DNA from 3 places in the Pantoea sp. SGAir0215 genome. Region 2 is predicted to be linked to each of the others. Evidence: predicted binding sites of a transcription regulator. Region 2 holds the regulator's gene; each other region holds the start of a gene.
The links. Region 2 encodes ArgR, which controls arginine synthesis, uptake and breakdown. Its sites were predicted from a motif close to ANTGAATAAAAATACANT; they were not measured.

Region 1: argF (ornithine carbamoyltransferase) is a predicted target of ArgR. The motif match lies at 5,710-5,727, and genes of this name have one in related genera.
Region 3: argC (N-acetyl-gamma-glutamyl-phosphate reductase) is a predicted target of ArgR. The motif match lies at 8,941-8,958, and genes of this name have one in related genera.

Annotation. Positions count from the first base shown of each region.
Region 1 is NZ_CP028031.1:1,117,077-1,127,001, forward strand. It holds gene lplT (lysophospholipid transporter LplT) at 1-498, shown strand, start outside; gene C1N64_RS05280 (methyl-accepting chemotaxis protein) at 806-2,455, shown strand; gene ridA (2-iminobutanoate/2-iminopropanoate deaminase) at 2,556-2,942, opposite strand; gene pyrI (aspartate carbamoyltransferase regulatory subunit) at 3,025-3,489, opposite strand; gene pyrB (aspartate carbamoyltransferase) at 3,500-4,435, opposite strand; gene argF (ornithine carbamoyltransferase) at 4,678-5,685, opposite strand; gene rraB (ribonuclease E inhibitor RraB) at 5,849-6,271, shown strand; gene C1N64_RS05310 (tRNA isopentenyl-2-thiomethyl-A-37 hydroxylase MiaE) at 6,329-7,090, shown strand; gene C1N64_RS05315 (GNAT family N-acetyltransferase) at 7,096-7,593, opposite strand; gene C1N64_RS05320 (valine--tRNA ligase) at 7,675-9,925, opposite strand, start outside.
Region 2 is NZ_CP028031.1:162,246-172,170, reverse strand. It holds gene C1N64_RS00875 (NAD-dependent succinate-semialdehyde dehydrogenase) at 49-1,503, shown strand; gene C1N64_RS00870 (barstar family protein) at 1,559-1,843, shown strand; gene C1N64_RS00865 (Rpn family recombination-promoting nuclease/putative transposase) at 1,986-2,954, shown strand; gene yhcN (peroxide/acid stress response protein YhcN) at 3,160-3,423, opposite strand; gene C1N64_RS00855 (YdgH/BhsA/McbA-like domain containing protein) at 3,518-3,790, opposite strand; gene yhcN (peroxide/acid stress response protein YhcN) at 3,864-4,127, opposite strand; gene argR (transcriptional regulator ArgR) at 4,613-5,083, opposite strand; gene mdh (malate dehydrogenase) at 5,620-6,558, shown strand; gene mscM (miniconductance mechanosensitive channel MscM) at 6,696-9,925, opposite strand, start outside.
Region 3 is NZ_CP028031.1:464,269-474,193, forward strand. It holds gene trmA (tRNA (uridine(54)-C5)-methyltransferase TrmA) at 1-441, shown strand, start outside; gene C1N64_RS02325 (YijD family membrane protein) at 476-829, opposite strand; gene fabR (HTH-type transcriptional repressor FabR) at 844-1,491, opposite strand; gene sthA (Si-specific NAD(P)(+) transhydrogenase) at 1,685-3,085, shown strand; gene oxyR (DNA-binding transcriptional regulator OxyR) at 3,068-3,985, opposite strand; gene argH (argininosuccinate lyase) at 4,337-5,710, opposite strand; gene C1N64_RS02350 (argininosuccinate synthase) at 5,799-7,016, opposite strand; gene argB (acetylglutamate kinase) at 7,041-7,817, opposite strand; gene argC (N-acetyl-gamma-glutamyl-phosphate reductase) at 7,832-8,836, opposite strand; gene argE (acetylornithine deacetylase) at 9,005-9,925, shown strand, end outside.

The sequences.
Region 1 (9,925 bases), 950 kb from region 2:
CTGCGTTTTCTGCTGGTGCTGTGGGTACCCGTGGCGCTGGGCATCAGCGATAACAAAACGCCGACCATGCTGAATGCTATGGTCGCGGTAGGGATTGTGGTAGGCGCGGCACTGGCGGCAAAGCTGGTGACGCTGGAAACCGTGCGCCGCTGTATGCCCGCGGGCGTTCTGATCGGCGTGATGGTGGTAATTTTCGCCCTGCAACATACCCTGCTGAATGCTTACCTGCTGCTGATGATCATCGGCGTGCTGGGCGGTTTCTTTGTTGTACCCCTCAACGCGCTGCTTCAGGAACGCGGTCAACAGAGCGTCGGCGCAGGCAATGCGATTGCAGTGCAGAACCTGATTGAAAACACCGCCATGCTCATCATGTTGGGGCTGTATACGCTGGCTATTCGCGCCGGTGCGCCCGCCGTGGCGACCGGCATTGGCTTTGGTGCATTGTTCGCGCTGGCGATTACCTTCCTGTGGCTGTGGCGTCCGTCCTCCCGCGCCTGATGCAACAACCGCGGGGCGCGCTGTCCCCGCGGTTCCGCTTTTCTCCTTTATGCTGGCCCCGAGGGTATTACGCCTTTTGTTGACGTATCACCAGAAATTTATTATTCAAAAAAATATAGTTTGTTTTGTTATTGTTTTTTTCCGGTTATTTATTTAATTTCGATAAGTTTTTGCAATGAATAATTAATTTAAACTTGAAATCGAATTCAGGTTTAAAAAAATTGAAATAAATTTTTATTTATTATTGCCGATTAATTTCTGGCTTCCTTCGGGAATAGGCTCGGAGGAAAGAAAGGAGCTCGGTTTAATGAATATGACGCAAAGACTTTCTCTGGCTTTTTCGCTTTTAGCAGGTTCGTTGATTATTCTGGGGATCGTAACGCTTTCACTTCTTGCCGGTTTTCAGGCGCGATTTGAATATGTGCAGGTAAACACGATTGATTCGCTCAAGGTATTAAACCGGCTGGTGGATGAAAGTAATCGCCTCTCTGTGGCGTTATATCGTCATCAGACAGAGGATGAGAGCGGCAAGCTGGCCAGTCTCGAAGCGGTTATTCAAAAACGCATTGAGGACATTTCGACACTGACGAAATATTATTTCGATAACGACATTACCAACGATGACGATCGGGTGATGACAGAAAAGTCATTCCGGTTAATCGATGCCGTTAAACAAAATCTTCCGGCATTTCTCACGGCTTCCCGGGCACATCAGAATGAACGCAGCCTGGCGCTGTTAAGTGATGATGAAGGTATTGGCGGCGCCATCACCCAGCTAAAAAACAGTTACCGCGACCAGTTTGAATTTAACAGCAAAATGGGTGAAGCGTTACGCCTGCAAAACCAACATATTTATCGGCTGACCAAATGGGGCATGGCCGCCGGTATTGCCCTGGCGATTACTGGCCTGGGGATGCTGACGATACTGACCATCATGCGCGTCCGCCGCAGCCTGAATGCCATGGGCGGGCTGATGGAACGCGCCAGCAATACGCTTGATCTTTCCCTGAAGGCCGATGACAGCCGCCGTGATGAAGTCGGTATCATGGCACGCTCTTATAATCGTCTGATGACAAGCATTTCGTCCGCTATGCATGCGGTCAGCAGTGCCTCACAGTCCGTCAGCAGTGCGTCGGCACAGATTGCGGCAGGGAATGAGGATTTGTCTGCCCGTACAGAAGAGCAGGCTGCCTCGCTGGAGCAAACGGCTGCCAGCATGACGCAAATCAGCGAAACCGTCAGACAGACCGCCGACAACACGCGTCAGGCGAGCAATCTGGCCGAAAATACGCGTAACCTCTCCGAAACCAGCTCTGCGGCACTCACTACCATGCTGGATACCATGACGTCGATCCGTGACAGCGCGGGCAAGGTGGGCGACATTATCACCCTGATTGAAGGCATTGCGTTTCAGACCAATATTCTGGCGCTGAACGCGGCGGTTGAAGCGGCGCGAGCCGGCGAACACGGGCGCGGCTTTGCGGTCGTGGCAGGGGAAGTGCGCAATTTGTCGCAGCGTTCCACCACCGCCGCCCGTGAAATCAAAACGCTGATTCAGTCGTCGAATGCATTGATTGAATCGGGAACGTCGCAGGCGGATAACGTGAATCAGAATATGGAGACGATGCGCGGTGCGGTCAGTCAGGTTACCGATCTGGTTAACGAAATCGCCGCTGCGGCCACAGAGCAGAGCCAGGGGATCGCGCAGGTGCATCAGGCGGTCAATCAGATGGACGACGTGACCCAGCAGAATGCGGCTCTGGTGGAAGAAGCCTCGGCCGCATCGCTCTCACTACAGGAGCAGGCCGACGGCCTGGCTGCGCTGGTGCGCAGGTTTACGCTCGCGGGCCAGCAGGCGGCTGATGTGACGCCTCAGCGCCAACCTGCAACCGTTGTTGCGCCCAAACCCGTGATGGCTCTGGCGACAGGCGGACAGGATAACTGGCAAAGCTTTTAAGGTTGATCACACCGTGAACGGTCGGCGGTAAGCAGGGCAAATTCCTGGCTTGATGGCAGACCGAAAGCCGCGTGCGCACCCGCGGTGCGCACGCGTTTTATCAGCGACGCAGTGCAATCGCTTCGATTTCAATCTTCACATCTTTTGGCAGACGGGCGACTTCCACGCACGAGCGCGCCGGGAAGTTTGCCTTGTGCTCAGTAAAGAACGCTTCGTAGGTGGCGTTCACGGTCGCAAAGTCATTCAGATCTTTCACGAACACGGTGGTTTTAACGATATCGCCTACCGTCAGTCCCGCCGCTTCCACGATTGCCTTCACGTTTTCCAGCGACTGACGTGCCTGCGCAGACACATCATCGGCGACCTCACCGGTGGCCGGGTTCACAGGAATCTGACCCGAGGTGATGATCATGTTGCCGAGATCAACGCCCTGTACGTAAGGGCCAATGGCCGCAGGGGCTTTTTCCGTACTGATTTCACGAGACATCATTTCTCCTTAAAGTAAGGCCGGGGCAGCAACGATGCCGCCCGCAACAGAACGCGTTCCATTATAGGCGCGCCCGGGACGATTAAAAGTGGCCCAGCACGACATGGCGGGCGAACTCTTTCTCACAGTATTTGCACTTCAGGTGCACCTCATCGGCGCGGTGCTTGACGGCGAAGCTGGAGAACACCGGCTCGCTGCGGCTGATGCAGTTGCTGTTCGGGCAGGTAAGCACCCGATCGATGTGATCCGGCAGCGTCGGGGCGATCTTGGCCACCACTTCATAGTCGTCGATGCGATTGACCGTCGCATGCGGTGCATAGAACGCCAGCTGATTGATCTGATCGTCGGTCAGGTAAGTGTTTTCGATCTTGATCAGGTCCTTACGGCCCATTTCACCTGACGGCAGGTTCAGACCAATAGTGATGCGCTGGTCAGTTTCGGTCAGGCGAAACAGCGACAGGAGCTTAAAGCCCACCTGCGCCGGGATATGATCGATAACCGTGCCGTTTTTGATGGCTTCGACCTGCAGTTTGTTATCGTGGCTCATTGTTCACTCCTTACAGGGCGATGTCGCTGTTCAGTACCAGCGCCAGCAGGGCCTGGCGCGCATAAATACCGTTACCTGCCTGCTGGAAATACCAGGCGTACGGCGTGGTGTCCACGTCAGGGGTAATTTCATCAATACGGGGCAGCGGATGCAGCACTTTCATGTTATCGCGGGCTCCGGCCAGATCGGCTGCCCGTAAAATAAACTGGGCTTTGACGTTGGCATATTCTGAGGGATCGAGCCGCTCTTTTTGCACGCGGGTCATATAGAGAATATCCAGCTCAGGCATCACCTCTTCAAAGCTGTCATGGCGCGACCAGGCAATATTCTGCTCGTCCAGCATATCGGTGATATAGGCAGGCATTGCCAGCGCATCCGGCGCGATAAAGAAGAAGCGGTTGCCGTCGAACTTGGCCAGCGCCTGGGTCAGCGAGTGAACGGTACGGCCATATTTGAGATCGCCCACCATGGCCACGTTCAGATTGCTGAGACGACCCTGGGTTTCGTGGAGAGTAAACAGGTCCAGCAGCGTTTGTGTTGGGTGCTGATTCGCGCCGTCGCCCGCGTTCAGAATGGGAATGCCGTTGGAGAACTCCGTGGCCAGTCGGGCTGCCCCTTCCTGCGGATGACGCATCACAATCGCGTCCACATAGGTGCTGATGACGGAAATGGTATCCGCCAGGGTTTCCCCCTTCTTGCCCAGCGAGGTGTTACTGCCATCGGCAAAGCCGACGACGGAGGCACCCAGGCGATGAATGGCGGTTTCAAACGACAGCCGGGTGCGGGTGGAGGCTTCAAAGAAGCAACTGGCGATCACATTGTGTTTCAGCAGTTCCGGCTGAGGGTTGGCTTTGAGCCGGGCGGCGGTATGCAGCACCAGCTCCAGCTCGTCGCGGCTGAGATCGTTAATTGAAATGATGTGCTTGCGATATAGCGGGTTAGCCATAGCTCTCTCCTCTGCGCGGCCGGATTGCGGACAAAAAAAAGCCCCTTAGAAAGGGGCTTTTTTGAGATCGGTTCGATGACGGAAAGAAACAGCGGTGCCGCCTGCGGTCAGGCGAGATAGCGCGTCACATTGTCCACGATGCTGTTGCATGTTTCCTCCGGCAAATTGTGGCGCATTATACGCCATCGCGGGTTGGCATCAAGGAAAAATAGCGTAACAGGTAAACGTTTGCGTCTTTCTGATTAGCGCTGTCCCAGCGTGGCGACCATTACCGCTTTGATGGTGTGCATCCGGTTTTCAGCCTGGTCAAACACGATGCTGTGTGCCGACTCAAAGACCTCATTGCTGACTTCCATGCCGTCTTTAAGGCCATACTGTTCTGCCATCTGGCGGCCCAGCGTGGTCTGATCGTCATGGAAAGCCGGTAAGCAGTGCAGGAATTTCACCGCCGGATTGCCGGTCAGCGCCAGCATCGCACGGTTCACCTGATAGTCGCGCAGCAGGGCAATCCGTTCTTCCCACACCGCTTTGGCTTCGCCCATGGAAACCCAGACGTCGGTATAGATAAAGTCGGCACCTTTTACGCCCTCGGCAATATCCGCCGTCAGGGTGATTTTACCGCCGGTCTTTTCGGCGACCTGACGGCATTCTGCGACCAGCCCGGCTTCCGGCCAGCAGCTTTGCGGCGCAACCATGCGCAGATCCAGCCCGACCAGCGCGGCGGCTTCCAGCATGCTGTTGCCCATGTTATTGCGGGCATCGCCAACGTATACCAGCGTCATCTTATTCAGCGGTGTAGCGGGCAGATGCTCCTGCATGGTCAGCAGGTCAGCCAGCAACTGGGTAGGGTGAAACTCGGTGGTCAGGCCGTTCCAGACCGGCACGCCCGCGTGCTCGGCCAGCGTTTCCACCAGTGCCTGACCGTAACCCCGATACTGAATGCCATCATACATGCGGCCCAGCACGCGCGCGGTGTCTTTCATCGACTCTTTATGGCCGATCTGGCTGCCGCTCGGGCCAAGATACGTGACGTTAGCTCCCTGATCGTAGGCGGCAACTTCGAAAGAGCATCGGGTACGGGTCGAGTCTTTTTCGAAGATGAGCGCGATGTTTTTGCCTTTCAGGTATTGGGTTTCGCTGGCGGTTTTTTTGGCGTGTTTTAATTCGGCAGACAGGGCAAGCAGGTAATCGATCTCGGCCGGGGTAAAATCCAGCAGCCTGAGAAAATGACGGTGATACAACTGACTCATACAGCACTCCGGTACGGGTTTCGTAATGAATTAAAATTCAATTTAACCGTATGAATATGCATTTTCAACCCTGGCGAGAATAATCTTTTCGGTTTTGTGTAGTGGCGCGACAGGCAGTATGGGAAAATAATGACTTATTGCCGAACTCAGAGAGGATATCGCCATGGCATTTGAAGCATTGTTGGAAGAGCAGCGTGAAGAGACGCGGCTGATCATCGAAGAACTGTTAGAGGATGGCAGCGATCCCGATGCGCTCTATACCATTGAGCACCATCTCTCCTGTAACAACTTTGACTCGCTGGAAAAAGCGGCGGTGGACGCGTTTAAGCTGGGCTATGAAGTCACCGAGCCGGAAGAGCTGGAGCTGGAAGACGGCACCACCGTCATGTGCGTGGACATTCTCAGCGAAGGCGCGTTGAAAGCGGAGCTGATCGACGCGCAGGTAGAGCAGCTGGTGAATCTGGTGGCAAAATATAACGTCGACTACGACGGCTGGGGCACCTACTTTGAAGATCCGAATGCCCAGGATGACGATGAAGACGATGGCGATGTCATCGACGAAGACGATAACGGCATTCGCCACTAATCTGACGAGGGCGGAGTCTGCTCCGCCTTTTCTGTTTTCCGGCCCTGTCTGACATTCATGAATTACGCACCCTTACTTGAACCGATACAGCAATTTTTACACTGCCGCACGCCGCAGGCCTGGATTGATGAAGCGCGCAAACCTGAAAATCTCACACTGCTCCTGACCGACCATCTGGTGTGTGAACTGAAAGCCGCACAGACCGCCGTCTGGCTGATTCGCAAATATGTCGCCGACAAGCCAAGTGGAGACCGGATTCTGGCGTGGCTGCGGCCTTACGAGAATTTTATCTTTCGCGAAGACGGCGACAGCGATTTTATCAACGCCCATAAAAATCTGACTAAAACGATCATCGTACGCAATGCGCTGCCGTGGGCGGATGATCTGGTAGAGAAAATGGTGCTGCTGATTAAAGAAGAGCTGCATCACTTTTACCAGGTGTGGGAAATTATGCAGTCGCGCGGTCTGGTGTACGAGAAAATCACCTCAAGTCGTTACGCCAAAGGGCTGTTGCGCGAAGTGACCACGCACGAACCCGATACGCTGGTGGATAAGCTGATTTGCGGTGCCTATATCGAAGCGCGCTCCTGCGAACGGTTTGCCAGCCTGGCGCCTTTCCTGGACAGTGAACTCGAGAAGTTTTATATCTCGCTGCTGCGTTCTGAAGCCCGCCATTACCAAGATTACCTGGCGCTGGCGGCACAGATATCACCCAAAGACATTACGGCGCGCGTACGGGCGATTGGTGAAGCGGAGGCCAGGCTGATTAGTGAGCCGGACACGGAGCTGCGCTTTCACAGCGGCGTCCCGGCTTTTTGACGGCGTTACAGCGTTTTCAGCATCCTGAACTCGCAGTCGCCATGGCCGGTGCAGCCCAGCGCATGGTCGATACGCGCAAAGCCCAGCGATTCATAAAGCTTAATGGCGCGCGTCAGGCTGCCGGTGGTTTCCAGATAGCAACGACGAAAGCCCCGCTGGCGCGCATGATCCATGGCTAACAGCGCCAGTTCGCGCGCCACGCCGAAGCCGCGAATAGCGGGCAGGAAATACATCTTTTGCAGTTCACAAATATCCGGCGCGCTGCAGGCGAGCGGGGCAATGCCGCCGCCGCCCATCACCTTCCCCTGATGTTCCACCACCCAGTAAGCGCTGTGTTCAGCGCTGTACAGCTCAAACAACTGGTCCAGATTAGGATCGGCAACGGTGTAGCCTTTATCCGCCGTCAGGCCAAATTCCGCAGAGACGTCGCGGATGACCCGGGCGATATGGGGATTGTCGGCGGCAGTAATGGGCCGCAGCTGAATATCGGCAGTGGTTCTCATCAGGATTCCGGTACAAAGTCAGCGCAATAAAAAAGCCGGGCAAAGCCCGGCTTCAGGTTCAAGCTATCGGACTACGACGCATTACAATGCCGCAATCACCGCCTGCTGTTCAATCAGTTTTGCTTTGGACTGTTCCATGTCGGCAACGCGTTCACGCTCTTTGGCGACGACCGCTTCCGGGGCACGGGACACAAAGCCTTCGTTGGCCAGCTTGGTCTGAATCTTCTCGATTTCAACATCGAGTTTCACCAGCTCTTTCGCCAGACGTTCCAGCTCGGCGGCTTTATCCACCAGATCCGCCATCGGGATCAGGAGCTCGGCGCCTTCAACAATTTTGGTCACCGAAACCGGCCCTTTCTCGCCCGCAGGCAGAATGGTCAGGCTTTCCAGACGCGCCAGGCGCGACAGGAAGTTACGGTTGGCCTCAACGCGGCGCTGGGCCGCCGGCGAGCAGTCACGCAGCAGCACATCCAGCAGCTTGCTCGGCGCGATGTTCATCTCCGCACGGATGTTACGCACCGCGACGATCGCCTGCTTCATCCACTCAATGTCGGCTTTGGCGTCGGCATCTTCTTTCGCCGCATCAAACTGCGGGAACGGCTGCAGCATGATGGTGTCATCGCTGATATTTTTCAGGCCTTTCACGCGCTGCCAGATGGTTTCCGTGATGAACGGAATGATCGGATGCGCCAGGCGCAGCAGCGCTTCCAGTACATGAACCAGCGTATGGCGCGTACCGCGCAGTTCTGCTTCGCTGCCGCTGTTCATCACCGGCTTGGTCAGCTCCAGGTACCAGTCACAGAACTGGTTCCAGGTGAAGTCATACAGAATGTTGGCGGCGATATCGAAGCGATAGCTGTCCAGGGCTTCACGGTAAGCTTTCACCGTATGGTTGAACTCGGTCAGAATCCAGCGATCGGCCAGCGACAGCGTCATCTCGCCACCGTTCTGACCACAATCCTGATCTTCGGTGTTCATCAGCACAAAGCGGCTGGCGTTCCACAGCTTATTACAGAAGTTGCGATAACCTTCCAGGCGCTTCATGTCCCAGTTGATATCACGACCGGTTGATGCCAGCGCGGCCAGCGTAAAGCGCAGCGCATCGGTACCGGATGGCTCAATACCGTTCGGGAACTGTTTCTCGGTGCGCTTACGGATTTTCTCGGCCAGCTGCGGCTGCATCATGTTACCGGTGCGTTTTTCCAGCAGATCTTCCAGCGAAATGCCGTCAACCATATCCAGCGGGTCAATCACGTTGCCCTTGGATTTGGACATCTTCTGGCCTTCTTCGTCGCGGATCAAACCGGTCATATAGACGGTTTTAAACGGCACCTGCGGTTTGCCGTTTTCATCTTTGATGAAGTGCATGGTCAGCATGATCATGCGGGCAATCCAGAAGAAGATAATGTCAAAGCCACTGACCAGCACGCTGGTCGGGTGGAAGGTCCGCAGGGCCTCGGTGTTTTCCGGCCATCCCAGCGTTGAGAACGTCCACAGACCTGAGGAGAACCAGGTATCCAGTACGTCGTCGTCCTGGCGCAGCGCCACATCGGCGGCCAGGTTGTTTTCGCTGCGCACTTCGTCTTCGGTGCGACCAACGTATACGTTGCCGTCGTTATCGTACCAGGCCGGAATGCGGTGGCCCCACCACAACTGACGGGAAATACACCAGTCCTGAATGTCACGCATCCAGGAGAAGTACATGTTCTCGTACTGTTTTGGTACAAACTGAATATCGCCGTTCTCAACGGCTTCAACGGCCACTTTTGCCAGCGGTGCCGTGCGGACGTACCACTGGTCGGTCAGCATCGGCTCGATGACCACACCGCCGCGGTCGCCGTAAGGAACGGTCAGATCGTGTGGTTTGATCTCTTCCAGCAGGCCCAGTTCGTCCACCGCGGCCACGATGGCTTTACGCGCCGCAAACCGTTCCATCTTCTGGAACGCAGCCGGGATCGCGTCACTGTAGACGGTGCTGGCTTCGCCGTTGGTATCGTAAACCTGCGCGCTTTCACGGATATCCCCGTCAAAGGTCAGGATGTTGATCATCGGCAGCTTATGACGACGGCCCACTTCATAGTCGTTGAAGTCGTGCGCCGGGGTGATTTTCACGCAGCCGGTGCCTTTTTCCATGTCCGCGTGCTCGTCACCCACGATCGGGATCAGGCGATCAACCAGCGGCAGCATGACAAACTTGCCGATCAGATCTTTATAACGCGGATCGTCCGGGTTCACGGCCACGCCGGTATCGCCCAGCAGTGTTTCCGGACGCGTGGTGGCGACAACCAGATAATCTTTCCCGTCGGCGGTTTTGGCGCCGTTGGCCAGCGGA
Region 2 (9,925 bases):
CCATCTATACTTTCCTGAAGTAAAAACAAACTGACAGGAGTAACGCAGATGCCTTCTTCACTGCAAGACAGCGAACTGTTCCAGACCGGCTATTTAGTCAACGGGCAGTGGCTGAGGACGACGTCGACTTTTGACGTAACCAATCCTGCAACGGGGGACGTTGTTGCTCAGGTGGCGAAAGCCGGTAAAAAGGAAACCGAAGACGCGATTAAGGCTGCACAAGACGCCTTTCCCGCCTGGCGGGCGCAGACGGCTAAAGCGCGTTCAGCGCTGCTTTACCGCTGGTATACGTTAATCATTGAAAACAAACGCTGGCTTGCTGAGCTCATGACAACGGAGCAGGGCAAACCGCTTAAAGAAGCGGAAGGCGAGGTTGAGTACGCCGCCAGTTTCATCCAGTGGTTTGCCGAGCAGGCCAAACGAGCCAATGGTGAAATCATTCCGCCTGCTAAAGCGGGATCACGTATCCTGGCCACGCGGGAACCCGTTGGTGTTGTAGCGGCGATCACCCCGTGGAACTTCCCGATGGCCATGTTGACCCGTAAGTTAGGTCCGGCGTTGGCAGCTGGATGTACAGGGATCATCAAGCCTGCCAACAATACGCCGCTTTCTGCGTTTGCCTTGCTGGCTTTGGCAAAGAAAGCCGGTATCCCGGACGGCGTGCTTAACGGCGTGGCAGGGGATACGCATGCTATCAGCGATGCGATTATGGCGAGCAACGCCGTACGTAAAATCTCGTTCACCGGTTCGACGGCGGTGGGCAAAACGTTGATGCGCAATGCGGCCGAGACCATGAAAAAAGTGTCGATGGAGTTGGGGGGCAACGCGCCCTATATCGTGTTTGAGGATGCGGATATCGATGCTGCCGTTCAGGGCGCTATCGCCAATAAATTCCGTAACGCGGGCCAGGTGTGCGTCAGCGTAAACCGTTTTTTTGTTCACAATGCGATCTATGAGCGTTTCACAACCCAACTGGCAGATGAGGTCAATAAACTCAAAGTGGGTAACGGTATGGAAAGCGGCGTCATTGTCGGACCGTTAATTGAGCGTTCGGCGTTAGAAAAAGTGGAAGAACATGTTAACGATGCGGTTGCCCAGGGTGGCAAGGTGCTCGCGGGCGGTAAGCGACATGCGCTGGGCGGCAATTTCTGGCAGCCTACGGTCATCGTCGATGCGCATGAAGGCATGAAGCTGGCTCAGGAAGAAACATTTGGCCCGGTTGCGGCGTGCTTCCGGTTTGATGATGAAGACGAGGTTATTCGTCGGGCGAACCAAACCGAATACGGGCTGGCGGCGTATTTCTATACGCAGAATCTGCAACGCGTCTTCCGCGTTTCCTCGGCGCTGGAAAGTGGGATGATAGGCATCAATGAGTGTGCCGTCTCGACAGAGCTGGCCCCCTTCGGCGGAGTGAAAGCGTCGGGACTGGGCCGGGAAGGATCGGTGCTGGGAATGGAAGAGTACCTTGAGGTCAAAGCGCTGCACCTTGGCGGTTTAAGTTAAACGGCTATCTGGGCGGCACCGGGCCGCCCAGCGACGAATAACAGGAGTCACCTGTATGAGAGTCGAGCGTTTTGATTTTAATGAGATTGTCGATCAGGCCCATTTCTTCCGGCAGTTCTGTGAACGCTTTTCCCTGAAAGCGCGCTATATCTGCGATTTGGATGGATTGTGGGATGTGATTGTCTGCAGAGGGCTACCTTTGCCCATCAAAATAGAGTTTGTGAACCTGGGGCAGGGACAGAAGCGGCGCTACGGTGCCTTGATTCTGCTGTTCGACGAGGCGGAGGAGGAACTGGAAGGGCAACTGCAGTTTAACGTGCTCTCATCTTCAACACGCTAAGGTCGGCTGTGATCATCAGGCTTAATGCCTTGTCCGCGTAAGTAAACATTATTTCTCGAGCATCCTCGCAACGTTAATGCTTGCTGACGCCTCGCTTTTTCTGGTCGTGATACTCTGCCCGCCAATCATCAGGACAGGTCACATGAAAAGTAAAAGAGGCACGCCCACGCCACATGATGCGACTTTCCGGCAATTTTTGTCCCAGCCTACGATTGCCCGTGATTTTATGGAACTGCACCTTCCCGCAGCGCTGCTCGCCCTGTGCGATCTGAATACATTAAAACTGGAATCGGGTGCTTTTGTGGAGGAGGATCTGCGGCAATATTTCAGCGATATGCTGTATAGCATGAAAACTACAAGCAGAGAGGATGGCTACATCCATGTCTTAATCGAACACCAGTCATCACCGGATAAGCATATGGCGTTCAGACTGATGCGCTATGCCATTGCGGCAATGCAGCGGCATCTTGACGCAGGGAACAAACGGCTACCGTTAGTCATCCCGGTTCTGTTCTATAGCGGCAAACGTAGCCCGTATCCTTACAGTACCCGCTGGCTTGATGAGTTTGCAATGCCCGTGCTCGCCAGTGAACTGTATGGCAACGCTTTTCCGCTGGTGGACGTGACGGTTATTCCGGATGAGGACATTATCGGTCACCGCAGCATGGCGGCTTTAACATTGCTGCAAAAGCATATACATCAAAGAGAGTTGACAGAACTCATCGATAAGCTGGCCCCCGTCTTACTGGCTGGATATCTCTCTTCATCGCAAGTGATATCGTTGGTACACTATCTCTTGCAGGCAGGCGAAACAGCCGACGCCGACATTTTCGTCAGGACGCTGGCACAGCGAGTACCGCAACATGAGGATGCATTGATGACTATTGCACAGCAGCTTGAGCAGAAAGGCATTGAAAAGGGTATTCAGCAAGGTTTAAAAGAAGGAATTCAGCTCGGTGAGCAACGTGGACTGGAGAAAGGACGCAGCGAGGGAGAGCGTGCGGCCGCGCTGAAGATCGCACGCACGATGCTGCAAAATGGTTTGCATCCCCGTGTTGTCGCCGAGATGACAGCACTCTCTGATGACGACTTAGCGCAACTCTGTCATTAAATACGTCACCCATTTCGCGTCAGAGCACCTCATGCGAAAGCCAGTTCCTTTCTTTTAACGCGCCTGAGTGTTGTGCCGCTGGCACGATCGTTAGCCGATGTCCGTTTTCCTGCGCCTTACGGCTGTCAGGTTCTGCCTCGCCGTTTCAGACAGAAAAAAGCCCCGGCGATCGGGGCTAAAGGGTTCGTCATGAACAGACGAGGAACTATTTATAAAGCTGTGCGGTGAGGTGATAGCTGTCACCGGTATTTGCTTCAATGATTTTGTAAGCGCTTGCGCCTTGCTCATCAGCTTTTTGAGACAGCTGAGCACGATAATCAATCGGAGAGCCTGCTACACCGCTGATGCTTACGGTTCCGGCAGGTTGTAAGTTCTGTGCTTGTTCGGCGGTCACCAGCTGTGCAGCGGAAGCGCCGAATGTCATAGCAGAAAGAAGACTTACTGTTGCGATGGTTACTTTGATGTTCATGTTTATTTCCTCATAACTGTCAACAACCTACGGAGTCAAAACATAGAGCGGGTTGTCGATTAATTTCAGATACGGCACGATTGCCGTCGATGCATTACTTATAAAGTTCAGCGGTAACGTGGAACGTATCGTCGCGATTATTTTCAATGACGCGATAGTGACCCGCACCCTGGGCATCTGCCTTTTGAGACAGAACCTGGCGAACATTCGTCTGATCGCCGTCGATGCCGCTGACGGTGATGGTTTGATTCAGAGGCTGCAGGTTCATCTCCTGCGCCTGTTGATTTGTTACCGGGCTGGCGGCATGGGCACCAAAGGACAGGAGCGAAGCCAAACTCAGGGCGGCAAAGGTTAATGTGGTTTTCATTACTCTTCTCCAGCAATGTTAATTAACCAGTGATCATGTGGTCTCATCTGGTTACCTGTCAGTTCAAACGCTTTTATTTGTACAACTCAGCGGTGGCGTGATAGTTGCCATCGTTGTAAGCCTCGATAACACGAAAAGCTTTAGCGCCGTGTTGATCCGCTTTCTCACTCAGTTGCTGTCTGATATCTGATGGCGCACCGGCGACACCACTAACGCTCACAGTGCCGACAGAGTGCAGATTCTGAGCATCCGCAGCAGAAACATATTCAGCTGCAGATGCACCAAATGACAGGGCAGAGAGAATGCTTAAAGCAGCGATGGTAGTTTTAATTTTCATGAAAGATGTCCTCGTCGTGGCTGTTCTTCTTTTTTATTAGTGTGATTCACATCACGAAAGTAAGTATAGGACTAATAACGGCAGAAATTAATATCTGCCTAATAATGTTTTGTAGTCATACTTTAACCTTATGGGATTTTTTTATAACTAAACGTTATTAAAAGCGGTTAAAAAACGGCCTTTGGCAGGTAATTACTTATAAAAACAGTAAGATGCGCAACTTTAACTTTTGGTGCGGAAATTTATGGTCGATCAGGCTGCTTGTGAACACAACCTCAAAGGATAGCACCATCGATGAGGTGTAGAGCAGTATAAAATATCGTGGAAAAGTAGTCAGGATAAAGGGTATGACCAATAGTACAAGGTAAATAGCGGCAATGAGATAGGCTCAACTCGTTGATAATAGAGCGTTTAAACAGAAGAGAACACAAGGAGGGACGCGCTGCAGATCAACCGGCAGATGCGCTGCCGGTCAGAGATAAAGGCTAAAGTTCTTGTTCAAACAATACCAGAATAGCATCGTGCAGTTGCCTGACAGTAAAGGCGCGTGCTGGCGTGATAAAAATGGTGTCGTCTCCTGCAATCGTGCCCAGGATGCCTTCGGACTTACCTAATGAGTCAAGTAAACGCGCAATTAACTGTGCGGCACCCGGGCTGGTATGAATCACGACCAGAGCATCGTTATAGTCAATATCAAGCACCAGATTCTTCAGAGGACTGGTGGTAGTCGGCACGCCCAGTTCCGCAGGTAAACAGTAAACCATTTCCATTTTGGCATTGCGGGTGCGCACCGCGCCAAATTTCGTCAGCATACGAGAAACTTTTGACTGATTAATGTTCTCGAAGCCGTCTTCCTGAAGCGCCTGAACAATCTCGCCCTGAGAGCTGAATTTTTCTTCTTTTAATAATGCCTTGAAGGCTTTAATCAGATCGTCTTGTTTCGATGGGTTTCGCATAATTTACCAGTATACGTAAGACAAACCGCGAACCAGGCCGCAGCAAAGACATTATTATGCATATAAATGAATTTTTATGCAATCGGTTGTTAATTGTACTGCGAGGTCATCATCGCGGGCGGCGATAATAGCAAAGAATCTCCTCAGACCAAAACCCAGCTCACAGCCTGAAAAGGCAAAGGTTGCAAAGGTGTTATATTATTGATGAGGTAAGAAAATAAAAATGTACATTGCCGATCTCTTTCTGCGGATAATACGGTTGCCAGTTCACGGGTATAATGTTTACAGCCTGTTAGTGAGAATGATGCCTTCATCATTTGTTACTAAAGTAAGCCTGAACCGGGAATTGCCTGACTCGCGTGAGTAACCTGGCGAGTAAGGGACAGGAAGATGATGTGTCATTTTTTATCCGGCGCTTCTGTATTGAAGCAGGTAGAGCAGGCACCGGACAAACGTCATCCACTGAGCCGTTGGTTACGCTCTGATACAGATGGAATATCGGATCTTCTCTGCCCCACCTTAATAAGGAGTTATGAATGAAAGTTGCCGTTCTCGGTGCCGCGGGTGGCATAGGCCAGGCGCTCGCACTTCTACTCAAAACCCAGCTTCCAGCAGGTTCAGAACTGTCTCTTTACGATATCGCGCCTGTCACGCCGGGCGTGGCAGTAGATCTCAGCCATATTCCCACCGCAGTAAAGGTGCAGGGGTTCAGCGGTGAGGATGCCAAACCAGCCCTGAAAGGGGCCGACGTTGTGCTTATTTCCGCGGGTGTGGCACGCAAACCGGGCATGGATCGTGCGGATCTCTTTAATGTTAACGCCGGCATCGTCAGCAACCTGATCGAGCAGGTGGCGACTACCGCCCCTAAGGCGCTGATTGGTGTCATTACCAACCCTGTTAATACGACCGTGGCGATTGCGGCGGAAGTGCTCAAAAAACACGGCGTCTACGATAAGAATCGTCTGTTCGGTGTCACTACGTTGGACATCATCCGTGCAAACACCTTCGTTGCGGAGCTTAAAGGTAAACAACCTGGCGAAGTTGAAGTGCCTGTCGTCGGTGGGCATTCCGGTGTGACCATCCTGCCATTGTTGTCTCAGGTGCCGGGCGTCAGCTTCAGTGAGCAGGAAGTGGCTGACCTGACCAAACGTATCCAGAATGCGGGTACTGAGGTCGTTGAGGCCAAGGCCGGTGGCGGCTCTGCTACATTGTCTATGGGCCAGGCAGCTGCCCGTTTTGGATTATCGCTGGTGCGTGCATTGAATGGCGAAGCGAACGTAGTGGAATGTGCTTATGTTGAAGGTGAAGGAAAGTATGCCCGCTTCTTCTCTCAACCGCTGCTGCTGGGCAAGAATGGGGTTGCTGAGCGCAAGCCCATCGGCGCATTAAGTCCGTTTGAACAGCAGGCACTGGAAGGCATGCTTGAAACGCTGAAAAAAGATATCGCGCAGGGCGAAGCCTTTGTGAAGCAATAAAGCGTTTCAGACAACATAACGCCCGGTTCGACCGGGCGTTTTTTATTGCGTTCTGATACCTAACCTGAACAAGATTACGCGCTGTCTCGCTGCGCACCAATCCGCTCTTAACCGGCCCGTTACGGCAATTTTTATTCTCAGAGCCCACCTGAGCGGAACGTTCGGGTGGTCGATGCGCTATTACCTGTCGGCGTTTTTCGGCTCAGCGCTTCTACACGCATCTGGAACGGCGGGAACGGCATTTCAATGCCATGCTCTGCAAAGCCATGTAAAATAAGCTGATGCAGTTCATGGCGAAGCGGCATTCGATGGCCCATTTCCGCCGCATGCACGCGCAGTTCAAACAACTGAATTCCCTGCTGTAAATCCACCAGGAACACTTCAGGTGGCGGTGTATCCAGCACATAGCTGCAGCGCTCTGCCGCCTGTTTAAGCAGGGTAGTGACTTCTTCACTGCTAACGGTTGCGGGGGCAGGGATGGTCAGCACCACACGCGTGACGGAATCGGAAAGCGACCAGTTAACAAACTGCTCAGTAATGAACGCCTTATTGGGCACGATAATCTCTTTGCGATCCCAGTCAGTGATCGTGGTTGCGCGGGTATTGATGCGCGTAATGCTGCCGGTAAGGTCGCGGATGGTCACGGTATCACCGATACGAATCGGTTTTTCAAACAGGATAATCAGGCCGGAAATAAAGTTCGCGAAAATCTCCTGCAGACCAAATCCCAGCCCGACGCCCAGACCGGTAACCAGCCATTGTAGTTTTGACCACTCAATGCCAATGAGTGAGAAGCCCAGCAAGCCACCGATCAGCAACAGCACATATTTTGTCAGCGTGGTGATGGCATAACCGGTGCCCGGTGACAAATCAAGATGCTGCAGTAACGCAAGCTCAAGCAGAGCCGGCATATTGCGCACCAGTTGTGTGGTAATCACGAATACCAGAATGGCAATCAGGACGGCACCCAGCGTAATAGGTTGAATGCTTTCGACGCCCTGAACGGAGGTATTCACGTCCCACAGACGAATATTTTCAAGGAAACCAAATGCAGAGTGGATTTCTGACCACAGGACGATGACCGATACCAGCGCGATAAGTGTCAAAATGGAGCGTACCAGACGCAGCGACTGGGCACTGATGGCGTCCAGGTCGATAACAGGCTCTTCAATTTCAATTACGTCAGTATTTTGTGCGGCCTGATCTTTCTCCTCTTCGTTGCGCGCACGGTTGGCGAGCATATCGGCACGGCGTTGGCGTGCGCGATCAAAGCCCAGCCTGCGTCGCTGAATCAGCATCCAGCGGCGAATGATGTGGTAAATCACCAGCAGGAAAAACCAGATCGCCACAGAGGTTTCCAGACGGGCGAGCAGCGCCTGCGCGGTTTCAAGATAGCCCGTCATTGACGCAAGGGCGGCTACCAGTGGAATAGCGATCATTAGATTCCACAGCAGGCGGTTAATCATATTCTCGCCGCTGCCCTCTTTATCGAGATAAAGCGGTATGCCTGCACGCTTCAGGCTTACCGTCACAATACTGAGCGCGCCACAGATCAAAATAAAGCACAGCCGCCCCAGGGTGGCGGAGAACAGGCGATCGTCAAGGTTATCGAAGGTAATCAGCAACATGATCAGCGGCACGATCAGGCCAATACTCAACGAGTAATAGCGCATCGCGCGTGCAACACGCACCTGAGGCCAGCGGAAATGCACGATGAACAGGCCGTTCGGGCGCGCAAACTGTGCGCTGACCATAAAGATCCACAGCAAAGGTAAGGTGGCGGTGATGCCGTCGCCTATCGCCACGGCGACAGGATAGGGCCAGGCATTTTGCAGGCCGTATCCCAGCGTAGCCCAGAGTACCGGCAGCGGCAGCGCCACCAGAATCGACCAGAACACGGTACGGATTGTCAGGCGAAAACGATCCTGCGTCACCTTACCGACTTTACTGGCTGAGCGTTCAAGAAAAGCATTGAAGTGACGACGGGTACTGAGACTGAAGCCGACCAGCAGCACCGCACCGAGAATAGGTAATACAGTGCTGCGGCTGGTAAACATCATGGCCAGCGCTTTACCGAGCTGCCCCAGTGTGTCCAGCGTCAGCAGGTGAGACAGGCCGTTAGCCACATCAAGGGGATAACTCAACGAAATCGGGCTGACATCGGCCGTCCAGAACAGGTAGCGGTGCGTCGCGTCTTTAACTTCGGTTAGCGCATCCTGTAGCTGCGTGTTCGCCACTTTCAGCTTGGTGATTTCCAGAATCAGCGTATCGCAGCCCGAAATCAACGAGTTAAGCAGTTCGCGTTGCGTTTTAAGCTGCGCATCCAGAATCCGCTTTTGTTCGCTGGTAAAAGGCTGTCCGTCGGGCTGATGGGCCTTACGCAATACGTTTTGCTGTTCGAGCAAATCCTCATAATGCAGTCGCTGAACACGAAGCTGGGCCATCTCATTGTCGATCTGCTGAGACTTCGGCATGTCAGGTAATCGTGCGACCTGCGCGCGAAGAGCATCACCGAGAAGACTGGATGCGCCCAGCCATTGAGATTGTTCCCGTAACGTGGACAGTGCCTGGCGGACCTGAATGATTTGATTGGTAGCGAGGCGTTGTTGTGAGGCCACCAGGTCCATTCGCTGCGCCTGCTGATTTAGTGCGCCAGATAACTCACGGTTAACGTGAAATTGTTTACTGATCGCTGGCGGCAGATCACCGCTGTTTTCCGCCAGCTGTTCTGTCCGGGCCAGTGCAGTTTCTGCCTCGCGCTGACGTTGCTCATTAAGTTGATTACGCAGCGCCTGGAGATAATTATCGAGCTGGGTGACCTTACGCTGGTGGACTTCGGCGCGCATGCGCGCCAGTTCCTGACGGTTATTTGCCGACAGCTGCGCCAGCTCAAACTCATCCACCCGGGCCTTATTCGCGGCATTTTCTGCCTGACGGGCCATCAGCTGTGCCTGGCCGGCTGGCGTGGCAGGGCTGCCCGCGCTCTGCAGACGTCGCTCGCTCTCCGTCAGCGCCCGACGTGCTTCCGTTTGCTGCTGCGGCAGTTGTGACAGGGAATCGCTGATCTCGCGGGCCCGATCCTGCTCCTGTTGAGCCTGGCGTCCTTCCTCAATCAGCTGACTGCTGATTTGCAGAATCTCTTGTTCCAGCTCGGCACTGCTCATTGTGCTGCGTACCGTCTTCACACTGTCGTTGAGTGAGGCGATTTGCTGTCTCAGCTCGCGTGCCAGACGCGGAAAATCATCAATGACCTGTTGATACTGCTGCGCGCGCTCAACGGCATCATCACGTTCAGAAAGGGCCGCCAGTGCAGCTTCAAGCGACTGAATCTGATCGGTTTGCGAAGTGGCGTTTTTAGCGGACTTGA
Region 3 (9,925 bases), 300 kb from region 2:
GGCAACTTCTCGCTGGCGCTGGCCAGAAATTTCCGCCGCGTGCTGGCCACGGAAATTGCCAAGCCATCCGTCGCGTCGGCCCAGTACAATATTGCCGTCAACCAGATTGATAATGTCCAGATTATTCGCATGGCGGCCGAAGAGTTTACCCAGGCAATGAACGGCGTGCGCAGCTTTAACCGGCTGGAGGGGATCGACCTGAAGAGTTATGACTGCGAGACGATCTTTGTGGATCCGCCGCGCAGTGGGCTGGATGAGGAAACCGTCAGGATGGTGCAGGCTTATCGCACGATCCTGTATATTTCCTGCAACCCGCAAACCCTGTGTGACAATCTGCTGGAGCTGGCGCAAACCCATGATGTCACGCGACTGGCCCTGTTTGACCAGTTCCCGTATACCCATCATATGGAATGCGGTGTGCTACTGACACGCAAAGCGTAAAAAAACGGGAACCCAGGGGTTCCCGTTTTTGTGATTACCGGTTGCGATTGCGCTTGTAACGCAGGGCAATCCAGAACACCAGCCCGACCATAAGAATCGTGGGGATAAAGTTAGATCCGATATCCGGATATTCGGCACGCACTAATGCGCTGTACACCAGGATTCCCAGCAGGAAGAAGGCCGCAGCCAGCCCCGGAACCCCATCGGGCATACTTTTATTCAGGTAGCGTTGATGCAGGCACCATGCCGCCAGCCCCAACGCAATCAACGGGAAAATAGAAAAAGGAACGAAAGCACTAAACAGCACAGAGAACGAGCCGTTCATAGCAAGGCCGGTAATAAAAGCCAGTAACATCGTGCCTTTATCACGGGAGCTTGGGTGGGTCATGGCAGGGTCCTTATTCATAGCTCTTCAGGTTTATCCAGGGTTACCGCCAGGCGTTCTTGTTCCCGGCGATACCAGTAATACGCGCCCTTCGCGATCATACGTAACTGCAATACCAGACGATCTTCCAGCTTACGACGCTGCGCTATATCAATATCCAGCGCCTCGGCACCGGCACTGAAGACAATAGTCACCATCGCTTCAGCCTGCGCTTCGGTGAAGCTGCGCGGCATGCGGTTTTCGACCTCAAGATAATCAGCCAGTTCAGCAATAAAATGTTGGATTTCACGCGCAACCGCCGCACGGAAAGCCGCAGACGTCCCCGAACGTTCGCGTAACAGCAGCCGAAACGCATTGGGGTTATTTTCGATGAACTCCATAAAGGTGGCGATAGAGGTTTTAATGATGCTGCCGCCTTTCGCAATACGTTGACGTGCCTGTCGCATCAACTGCCGCAGCATCAGCCCGCTTTCATCCACCATGGTTAAACCCAGCTCATCGACATCTTTAAAGTGCCGATAAAAAGAGGTTGGCGCGATGCCCGCCTCGCGGGCAACCTCACGTAAACTCAGACTGGCAAAACTGCGTTCGGCGCTGAGCTGACTGAAGGCAGCTTCAATCAGTGTACGTCGTGTACGTTCTTTTTGTTGCGCTCTGACGCCCATTCTCTCTGCCTTGTGAGGTTCTGAAACAGCACTATAACAAAATATTCAGCGTACAGTCCGGCAAACTTTGTGACGACGTGTTAAACCTCACTGAAAGCCAAAACGTGATGAAAATCGCTGTTAGAATTCAGAAGTGCGCGGCGAGATGTTAGAATCTCGTTGTAAAAATGTATAAATAATAGGACGTACCGGTATGCAAAAGTCTTACGATTACGATGTCATTGTGATTGGATCAGGACCAGGCGGTGAAGGTGCGGCGATGGGGCTGGTGAAGCAAGGCGCCCGAATCGCGGTTATCGAACGCTATCACAACATAGGCGGCGGCTGTACACACTGGGGTACGATCCCCTCGAAAGCCCTTCGTCATGCTGTGAGCCGCATCATCGAGTTCAACCAGAATCCCCTCTACAGTGACCATACCCGCCTTCTCCGCTCATCGTTTGCCGATATTCTCAATCACACGGAAAGCGTGATCAGCCAACAAACCGCAATGCGTCAGGGTTTTTACGAGCGCAATCGCTGTGAGCTGTTTCAGGGCGATGCGCATTTCGTGGATGCCAACACGGTTGAAGTGGAACATCATGATGGCACGCGCGAACAGCTGACCGCCGGGAAATTTATTATTGCCTGTGGTTCGCGCCCTTATCATCCGCATGATGTCGACTTTACCCATCCACGTATTTACGATTCCGATTCTATTCTCAACCTGCATCATGAACCCGGCCACGTCATCATTTATGGCGCGGGCGTGATTGGCTGTGAATATGCTTCCATTTTCCGTGGGCTCAATGTCAAGGTTGATCTGATCAACACCCGTGACCGCCTGCTGGCGTTCCTTGATCAGGAGATGTCTGACTCGCTGTCTTATCACTTCTGGAACAGCGGCGTGGTGATTCGTCACAACGAAGAGTTTGAGAAGATTGAAGGCGTGGATGACGGCGTTATCATGCACCTGAAATCCGGCAAGAAAGTCAAAGCGGACTGCCTGCTGTATGCGAACGGCCGTACAGGTAACACCGATTCACTGTCGCTGGAAAATGTCGGTCTGGAAGCGGATGGCCGTGGGCTGTTGAAAGTGAACAGCATGTATCAGACAGCGCAGCCGCACATTTATGCAGTGGGCGACGTCATTGGTTACCCCAGCCTGGCCTCCGCTGCTTACGATCAGGGCCGTATTGCCGCACAGGCCATCATTAAAGGCGAAGCCTCAGCGCACCTGATCGAAGACATTCCGACCGGGATTTATACCATTCCGGAAATCAGCTCTGTAGGCAAAACCGAACAGCAGCTCACGGCGATGAAAGTGCCTTACGAAGTAGGACGTGCGCAGTTTAAACATCTGGCGCGTGCGCAGATTGTGGGGATGAACGTCGGTAGTCTGAAGATCCTGTTCCACCGTGAAACCAAAGAGATTCTGGGCATTCACTGCTTTGGGGAACGTGCTGCGGAGATTATCCATATCGGTCAGGCGATCATGGAGCAAAAAAATGGTGGCAACACAATTGAGTACTTTGTGAATACCACCTTTAACTACCCGACCATGGCAGAAGCGTATCGCGTCGCCGCGCTAAACGGTTTAAACCGCCTGTTTTAGCGTGGTATCGAAATAGCCTTGCATATGTGTGCGGATTGCCTCTGCCAGTTGTTCATAACGGCTGCGCAGAGGTGAGCCGGGACGGTAAACCAGCGCAATCGTACGCTGTGGTACCGGCTTATAACAGGGCAGATAACAAACCCCATCACGCACACGCTGAGGCGGGACAGCCAGAGCAGGCAGTAACGTAATACCGCTTCCTGCCGCGACCATATTGCGCAACGTTTCCAGGCTTGTCGCACGGAAATGGGTATCTTCGTCTGCACCCGCTTCAAAACAAAAACCCATGGCCTGATCGCGCAGGCAGTGGCCGTCTTCCAGCATCAGCAGTTTTTCACCAGCCAGATCGGACATTGGCACACGATCGCGTTCGCGCCACGGATGATCCTCATAAACCGCCAGCTTCATCGGTTCATCGAACAGCGGGACTTCAATAAAGGCTTCGCTTTCTTTGACCAGCGCCAGAATCGCGCAGTCCAGTTTGCCGCTGTCGAGCTGAGCCAGCAATTGCTGGGTCTGTGCTTCATGCAGGTACATTTCCAGCTTTGGAAAAGTCTGATGCAGCATAGGAATAATTTGCGGCAGTAAATACGGACCGGTGGTGGGAATCAGCCCAATATGCAGTGGTCCTGACATCGCTTCGCCCTGCTGACTGGCCATCTCTTTCAGCACTTTGACTTCACGAAGGACAGTACGCGCCTGGTCGACCAGCAGCAAACCGGCCTGCGTAAACAGTACTTTGCGGCTGGTACGTTCCAGCAGCATGACACCTAACTCATCTTCTAATTTGCGAATCTGCCCGCTTAAGGTCGGCTGACTGACATGACAGGCATCCGCCGCACGTCGGAAGTGACGATGTTCAGCAAGCGAAACCAGATATTCAAGATCACGGATATTCATTATTACCCTCCATTCCACGATAGCTCGTGGCGATAGATAGAATAGCAACCAACGATTGGCCCTATCAAGAGCGGATGGGAATAATGCCCACATCAAATTCAGACTCATCGCCCCCAGGGAAATGTTTTCTGAATCATAAAGACAGCGTTATCCGCTGTTTTTAGCTGACGCAAATCTTCTGGCAACGCTGATAAAACAAAAAACTGAACAGGCGAAGGCCAGATGACAAGCGTAACGAATCTGAACATCGGTCGGGAGCACCGATGGTCTGATGATGTGCCTAAAATAAAAGTAGTTTCTGAAGCTAGAGGTTGGCGGGCATGGTATGCCCGCTCTTTTTTTATCTGCGACTCAGGCTAAGCGCGCTTTGGCATCCGCAATGGCACGGGCAACCTGAGACGGTGAAACGCCTCCCTGCGCATTGCGCTTATCCAGGCAGGATGACAGGGCCAGCACCGGATAGACATCGTCTTCGATAACAGCACTGAACTGCTTAAGCTGAGATAACGACAAGGCTTCCAGTGCCACACCTTGCGCGATCGCTGCAACGACCGTTTCTCCCACGATATGGTGCGCTTCACGGAAGGGAACGCCTTTTGCCACGAGATAATCGGCCAGTTCAGTTGAGTTTGCGTAACCCTGTTCGGCCGCTTCCTGGCAGCGAGGACGTTTTACCTGCAAACCTTCCAGCACCAGCACGGACATATGCAGGCAGTCCAGCCAGGTATCCAGCGCATCAAACAGCCCTTCTTTGTCTTCCTGCATGTCTTTGTTATAGGCAAGCGGCAGGCCTTTTAGCGTCATCATCATGCCGGTTAACGCGCCCTGAACCCGCCCGCATTTTCCACGGATCAGCTCCAGTGCATCCGGATTTTTCTTCTGTGGCATCAGGGACGAACCTGAGGTGACTTTATCCGAGAGTTCGATAAAGCCGGCTTCGCCGGTATTGAAGAAAATCATGTCTTCCGCAAAACGTGAAAGGTGCACCATGCCGATTGACGCATCGGAAAGCAGCTCCAGCACATGATCACGGTCGGATACGGTATCCAGGCTGTTACGCGTTGCAGACGCGAAGCCTAACCAGCCTGCCAGTTGCTCACGGTCAATAGCGTAAGCCGTTCCGGCCAGTGCACCACAACCTAACGGGCTGACATCAAGACGCTTTAACGTATCCTGCAAACGGCTTTCATCGCGCGCCAGCATTTCAACGTAAGCGAGGCACCAGTGTGCAAACGTCACCGGCTGTGCACGCTGTAAATGTGTATAGCCCGGCATCACCGCGTCCTGATTGGCTTCGGCAGTCGCCACCAGCGCCTGCTGCAGCTCACGTGTGGCATCCAGCAGTGCGGCAACCTGCTCTTTACACCAGAGTTTCAGGTCGGTCGCCACCTGATCATTGCGGCTACGGCCGGTGTGCAGTTTTTTGCCCAGCGCACCGACTTTCTCAATCAACTGGCCTTCAACCCAGCTGTGAATATCTTCGGCATCGCTTTGCAGGATTTGCTCAGGATTGGCACGAACCTCCTCCAGCAGTGCGTTCAGTGCGGCTTCAAGCTGCTGCTGCTCATCACTGCTCAGGACATTTACCGTCACCAGCGCTTTGGACCAGGCCACTGAGCCAATGATGTCCTGCTCTGCCAGGCGGTAATCAAAACGCAGCGAGTCGTTGAACTGTTTGAAACGTTGATCTGCTGCCTGGGTAAAGCGTCCACCCCAAAGTGCCATGTGAATCTCCTTCAAGTCGTTAAACCAGGGGCGGCCTGAAAGCCGCCCCTGATGTCATACTGAGAGGCGAGGCGATCCCCGCCTGCGATTACTTTTTCTGCTCGTTCAACGCACGGATACGTGAAGAGAGTGAGAACAGACGAATAAAGCCGCCTGCATGACGATGATCGTAAACTTCGTCTTCGCCGAAGGTCGCGAACTCTTCGGAATACAGGCTGTTAGCTGAACGCTTCTGCGTCGCCGTGGCCTGACCTTTGTAGAGTTGCAGAACCACTTCGCCGTTAACCTCTTCCGCCAGCGACTCTGCCGCCGCCTGGATAGACTTACGCAGCGGTGCAAACCAGCGACCATCGTAAACCACATAAGACATTTCATGGCCCAACTGCTCACGCCATTTGAAGCTGTCGCGATCCAGAACCAGTTGCTCTACCGCACGCAGCGCGTTAACCATAATGGTGCCGCCAGGGGTTTCGTAACAGCCGCGAGATTTAATGCCTACCAGACGGTTTTCAACGATATCGATACGGCCCACGCCATGTTTTGCACCCAGCACATTCAGTTTTTCCAGACACTGGAACGGGCTCAGTCTTTCACCGTTCACCGCCACCACGCGGCCTTTTTCAACGGTTACTGTCACGTCTTCTGGCTGATCGGGCGCTTCCAGCGGATCGACAGTCCAGACCCAGCAATCTTTGTTAGGTGCGTTAGACGGGCTTTCCAGCACGCCGCCTTCGGTAGAAATGTGCCAGGCGTTTTCATCACGGCTGTAGATTTTTTCCAGCGACGCGGTGGTAGGGATGTTGCGCGCTTTCAGATAATCCAGCAGCGCTTCACGCGAACGCAGATCCCACTCGCGCCATGGCGCCACCACTTTCAGCTGCGGCGCCAGTGCGGTGTAAGTGGTTTCGAAACGCACCTGGTCATTACCTTTACCCGTGGCACCGTGGCACAGCGCATCAGCACCCACTTTCAGCGCCAGCTCAACCTGGGCTTTCGCGATGATAGGACGCGCCATTGAGGTACCCAGCAGATACGTCCCTTCATACAGGGCCCCGGTCTGCAGCACCGGATAAACGTAGTCACTGATAAACTCTTCACGCAGATCGACAACGTGACATTCTGATGCACCTGACTGCAGCGCTTTCTTCTCAACGCCTTCCAGATCGCTACGTTCCTGACCGATATCCGCCACGAACGCGACCACTTCACAGCCGCCATAGTTTTCTTTCAGCCAGGGAATAATGGCCGAAGTATCCAGACCACCGGAGTAAGCCAGTACGATTTTTTTGATGTTTTGCGTTTGCATTTCGTAATCCTTGAATCTGAGTCGTTAAGCGAGAATCCGGGTGCCAATGGACACGCCGTTAAAAAGGGTAGGTAACTGCTCGGCATGACGCCAGCTGGCAATATCGACCGGACGGTCCAGCGTGCGTGCCGCATCCAGCGCAGCGTTCACTTTGACAATCATGCCATCGGTGATGATGCCCTGAGCGATCAGCTGTTCTGCTTTATCTGCCGTCATTTCTTCGATGCGCTGACCTTTGCCATCAAGAATGCCGCTGACGTCCGATAACAAGACTAAGTCAGCACCCAGCGTTGAGGCCAGCGCTGTGGCAGCCTGATCGGCATTGACGTTCATAAGCTCACCGCTGTCGGTGATGCCGATTGAACTGACAACGGGCATGTAACCTGCACCCAGCAGCGTGTTAATTAATGCAGGATTGCCCGGCGTTGCGTTGCCCACATGGCCCAGCGCTTCATCTAACTGGGTGACATTGACCAGGCCCGCATCGCCCAGGCACAGACCGACGGCCTGAATGCCGTATTTTTTCGCCCAGGCCAACAGCGTTTTATTGGCGGTACCAGCCAGTGCGCCGGTGATGATGTCAATCTGATCGGCAGGCGTAACACGCAAACCGTTCTTCTTTTGCACCGGCAGCGCCAGTTTTTTCATCAGTTCATCGACCAGGCAACCGCCACCGTGAACGATAATCAGGGGGCGCTGATGAGCAGAACGGTAGGCCAGCAACGCGTCAAATAAACGGGCCAGTGCTTCTTCGCTGTCTAACAGCACACCGCCCAGCTTGATAATTAATGGATTAGTCATGGTTTAGTCGTCCGTTAAATCAGTGACTGCGTTTCAGGGAAACCGAAACGAATATTAAGACACTGTACTGCCTGAGAGGCTGCCCCTTTAAGCAGGTTATCTTCAGCAGCCACCACAATCAGGTGTTCGCCCTGTACGGCAAAGCCAATATCGCAGTAAGGCAGACCGACCACGGCTTTCAATGCCGGTACGCCTTGCTCGTAAACGCGTACCAGCGGCTTATCGTGGTAGGCATTGTGAAAGACCTCAGCGACATCATCACGGCTGACGCCGGCATTAAGACGGCAGGTGATCGTGGCCAGGATGCCACGCGGGAAACTGCCCAGGTGCGGCGTAAAAATTACCGGTGTGCCCAGGTGCGCCACAATTTCAGGATGATGACGATGATTAAAAATACCGTAAGGCTGCAGACTGACTTCACAGAAGCTGGTACCAACATTCGCTTTGCGCCCTGCTCCACTGACGCCACTGGTGGCATTGATGACCGGCCACTGCGCCTCATTCAGTAAACCGGCATCCACCAACGGCTTGAGTGCCAACTGAGAGGCGGTGGGATAGCAGCCAGGGACGGCAATCAGCTGTGCTTCTTTGATTTTTTCCTGCTGGAACTCCGCCAGACCGTAAACGGCTTTATCCAGCCAGTCCCCATGCTGGTGCGTGAAGCCATAAAACTGCGTGTAAAACTTGCCGTCGTTGACGCGGAAAGCGCCGGACAGATCAAACACGACGCAGCCAGCTTTCAGAAATTCAGGCGCCAGGTCGTGACTGACTTCGTGGGCCGTCGCCAGAAACACCACATCAACTTTATCTGCCCATTCGTCGGCGCGGCTCAGTGGCTGCAGCGGCAGATCCACCACGCCTTTCAGCTGTGGATGAAGATCGGACAAGCGCTTACCCGCATCGGGACTTTGCGCAGACACCGCCAAAGCGGTTATGTTGATATGTGGATGGCGATTAAGGAAGGTGGCAAGCTCTACGCCAGCGTAACCACTGGCACCAACGATCAGCGTATTCAACATCAGGCTGTATACCTTTATTACAGTCACACGTTCCGGGTCGCGGCCTTGCCCCGTTGCCCACGATGTCGTTTGCAGCGATTTAAGGTTCACATGCACACGACGTTAATGTATTTTTATTCACTATTAATGCATGAATATTGATACATCCTAACTCAAGGACCGTCAACAGTGAAGACAAAATTACCGCCTTTTATCGAACTCTACCGCCAGTTGATCGCAACACCGTCTATCAGCGCAACCGATGCCGCTCTCGATCAGAGCAATGAAACTTTAATCAATTTACTGGCTGGCTGGTTCCGTGACCTGGGTTTTACCGTGGAAGTCCAACCCGTGCCGGGCACGCGGCATAAATTTAATATGCTGGCGCGCACCGGAAGCGGTGCGGGCGGTCTGCTGCTTGCCGGGCACACCGATACCGTTCCGTTTGATGATGGTCGCTGGACTCGCGATCCCTTTACCCTGACCGAGCACGACAACAAGTTGTACGGTCTGGGTACCGCCGATATGAAAGGCTTCTTCGCGTTTATTCTGGACACGCTCCGTGATGTGGATGTGACAGCCCTGAGTAAGCCGCTTTATATTCTGGCCACCGCTGATGAAGAAACCACCATGGCGGGCGCGTCATATTTTGCCGCATCCACACAGCTTCGCCCTGACTGCGCCATTATTGGCGAACCGACGTCGCTGAAACCTGTCCGTGCGCACAAAGGACATATCTCGAATGCGATTCGTATTCAGGGTCAATCTGGCCATTCCAGCGATCCGGGTCGCGGCGTCAACGCCATTGAGCTGATGCATGAGTCGATTACCGAACTCATGCAACTGCGCAATACGCTGAAAGCCCGTTACAACCATGATGGTTTTGCGATTCCTTATCCCACAATGAACTTTGGTCATATTCATGGCGGTGATGCAGCAAACCGTATCTGCGCCTGCTGCGAATTGCACATGGACATCCGCCCTTTGCCGGGGCTGACGCTGAGCGATCTTGACGCGCTGCTGAATGAGGCACTGGCGCCGGTGAGCGAACGCTGGCCGGGACGGATTACCATCGAAGAATTGCATCCGCCGATTCCGGGCTATGAATGT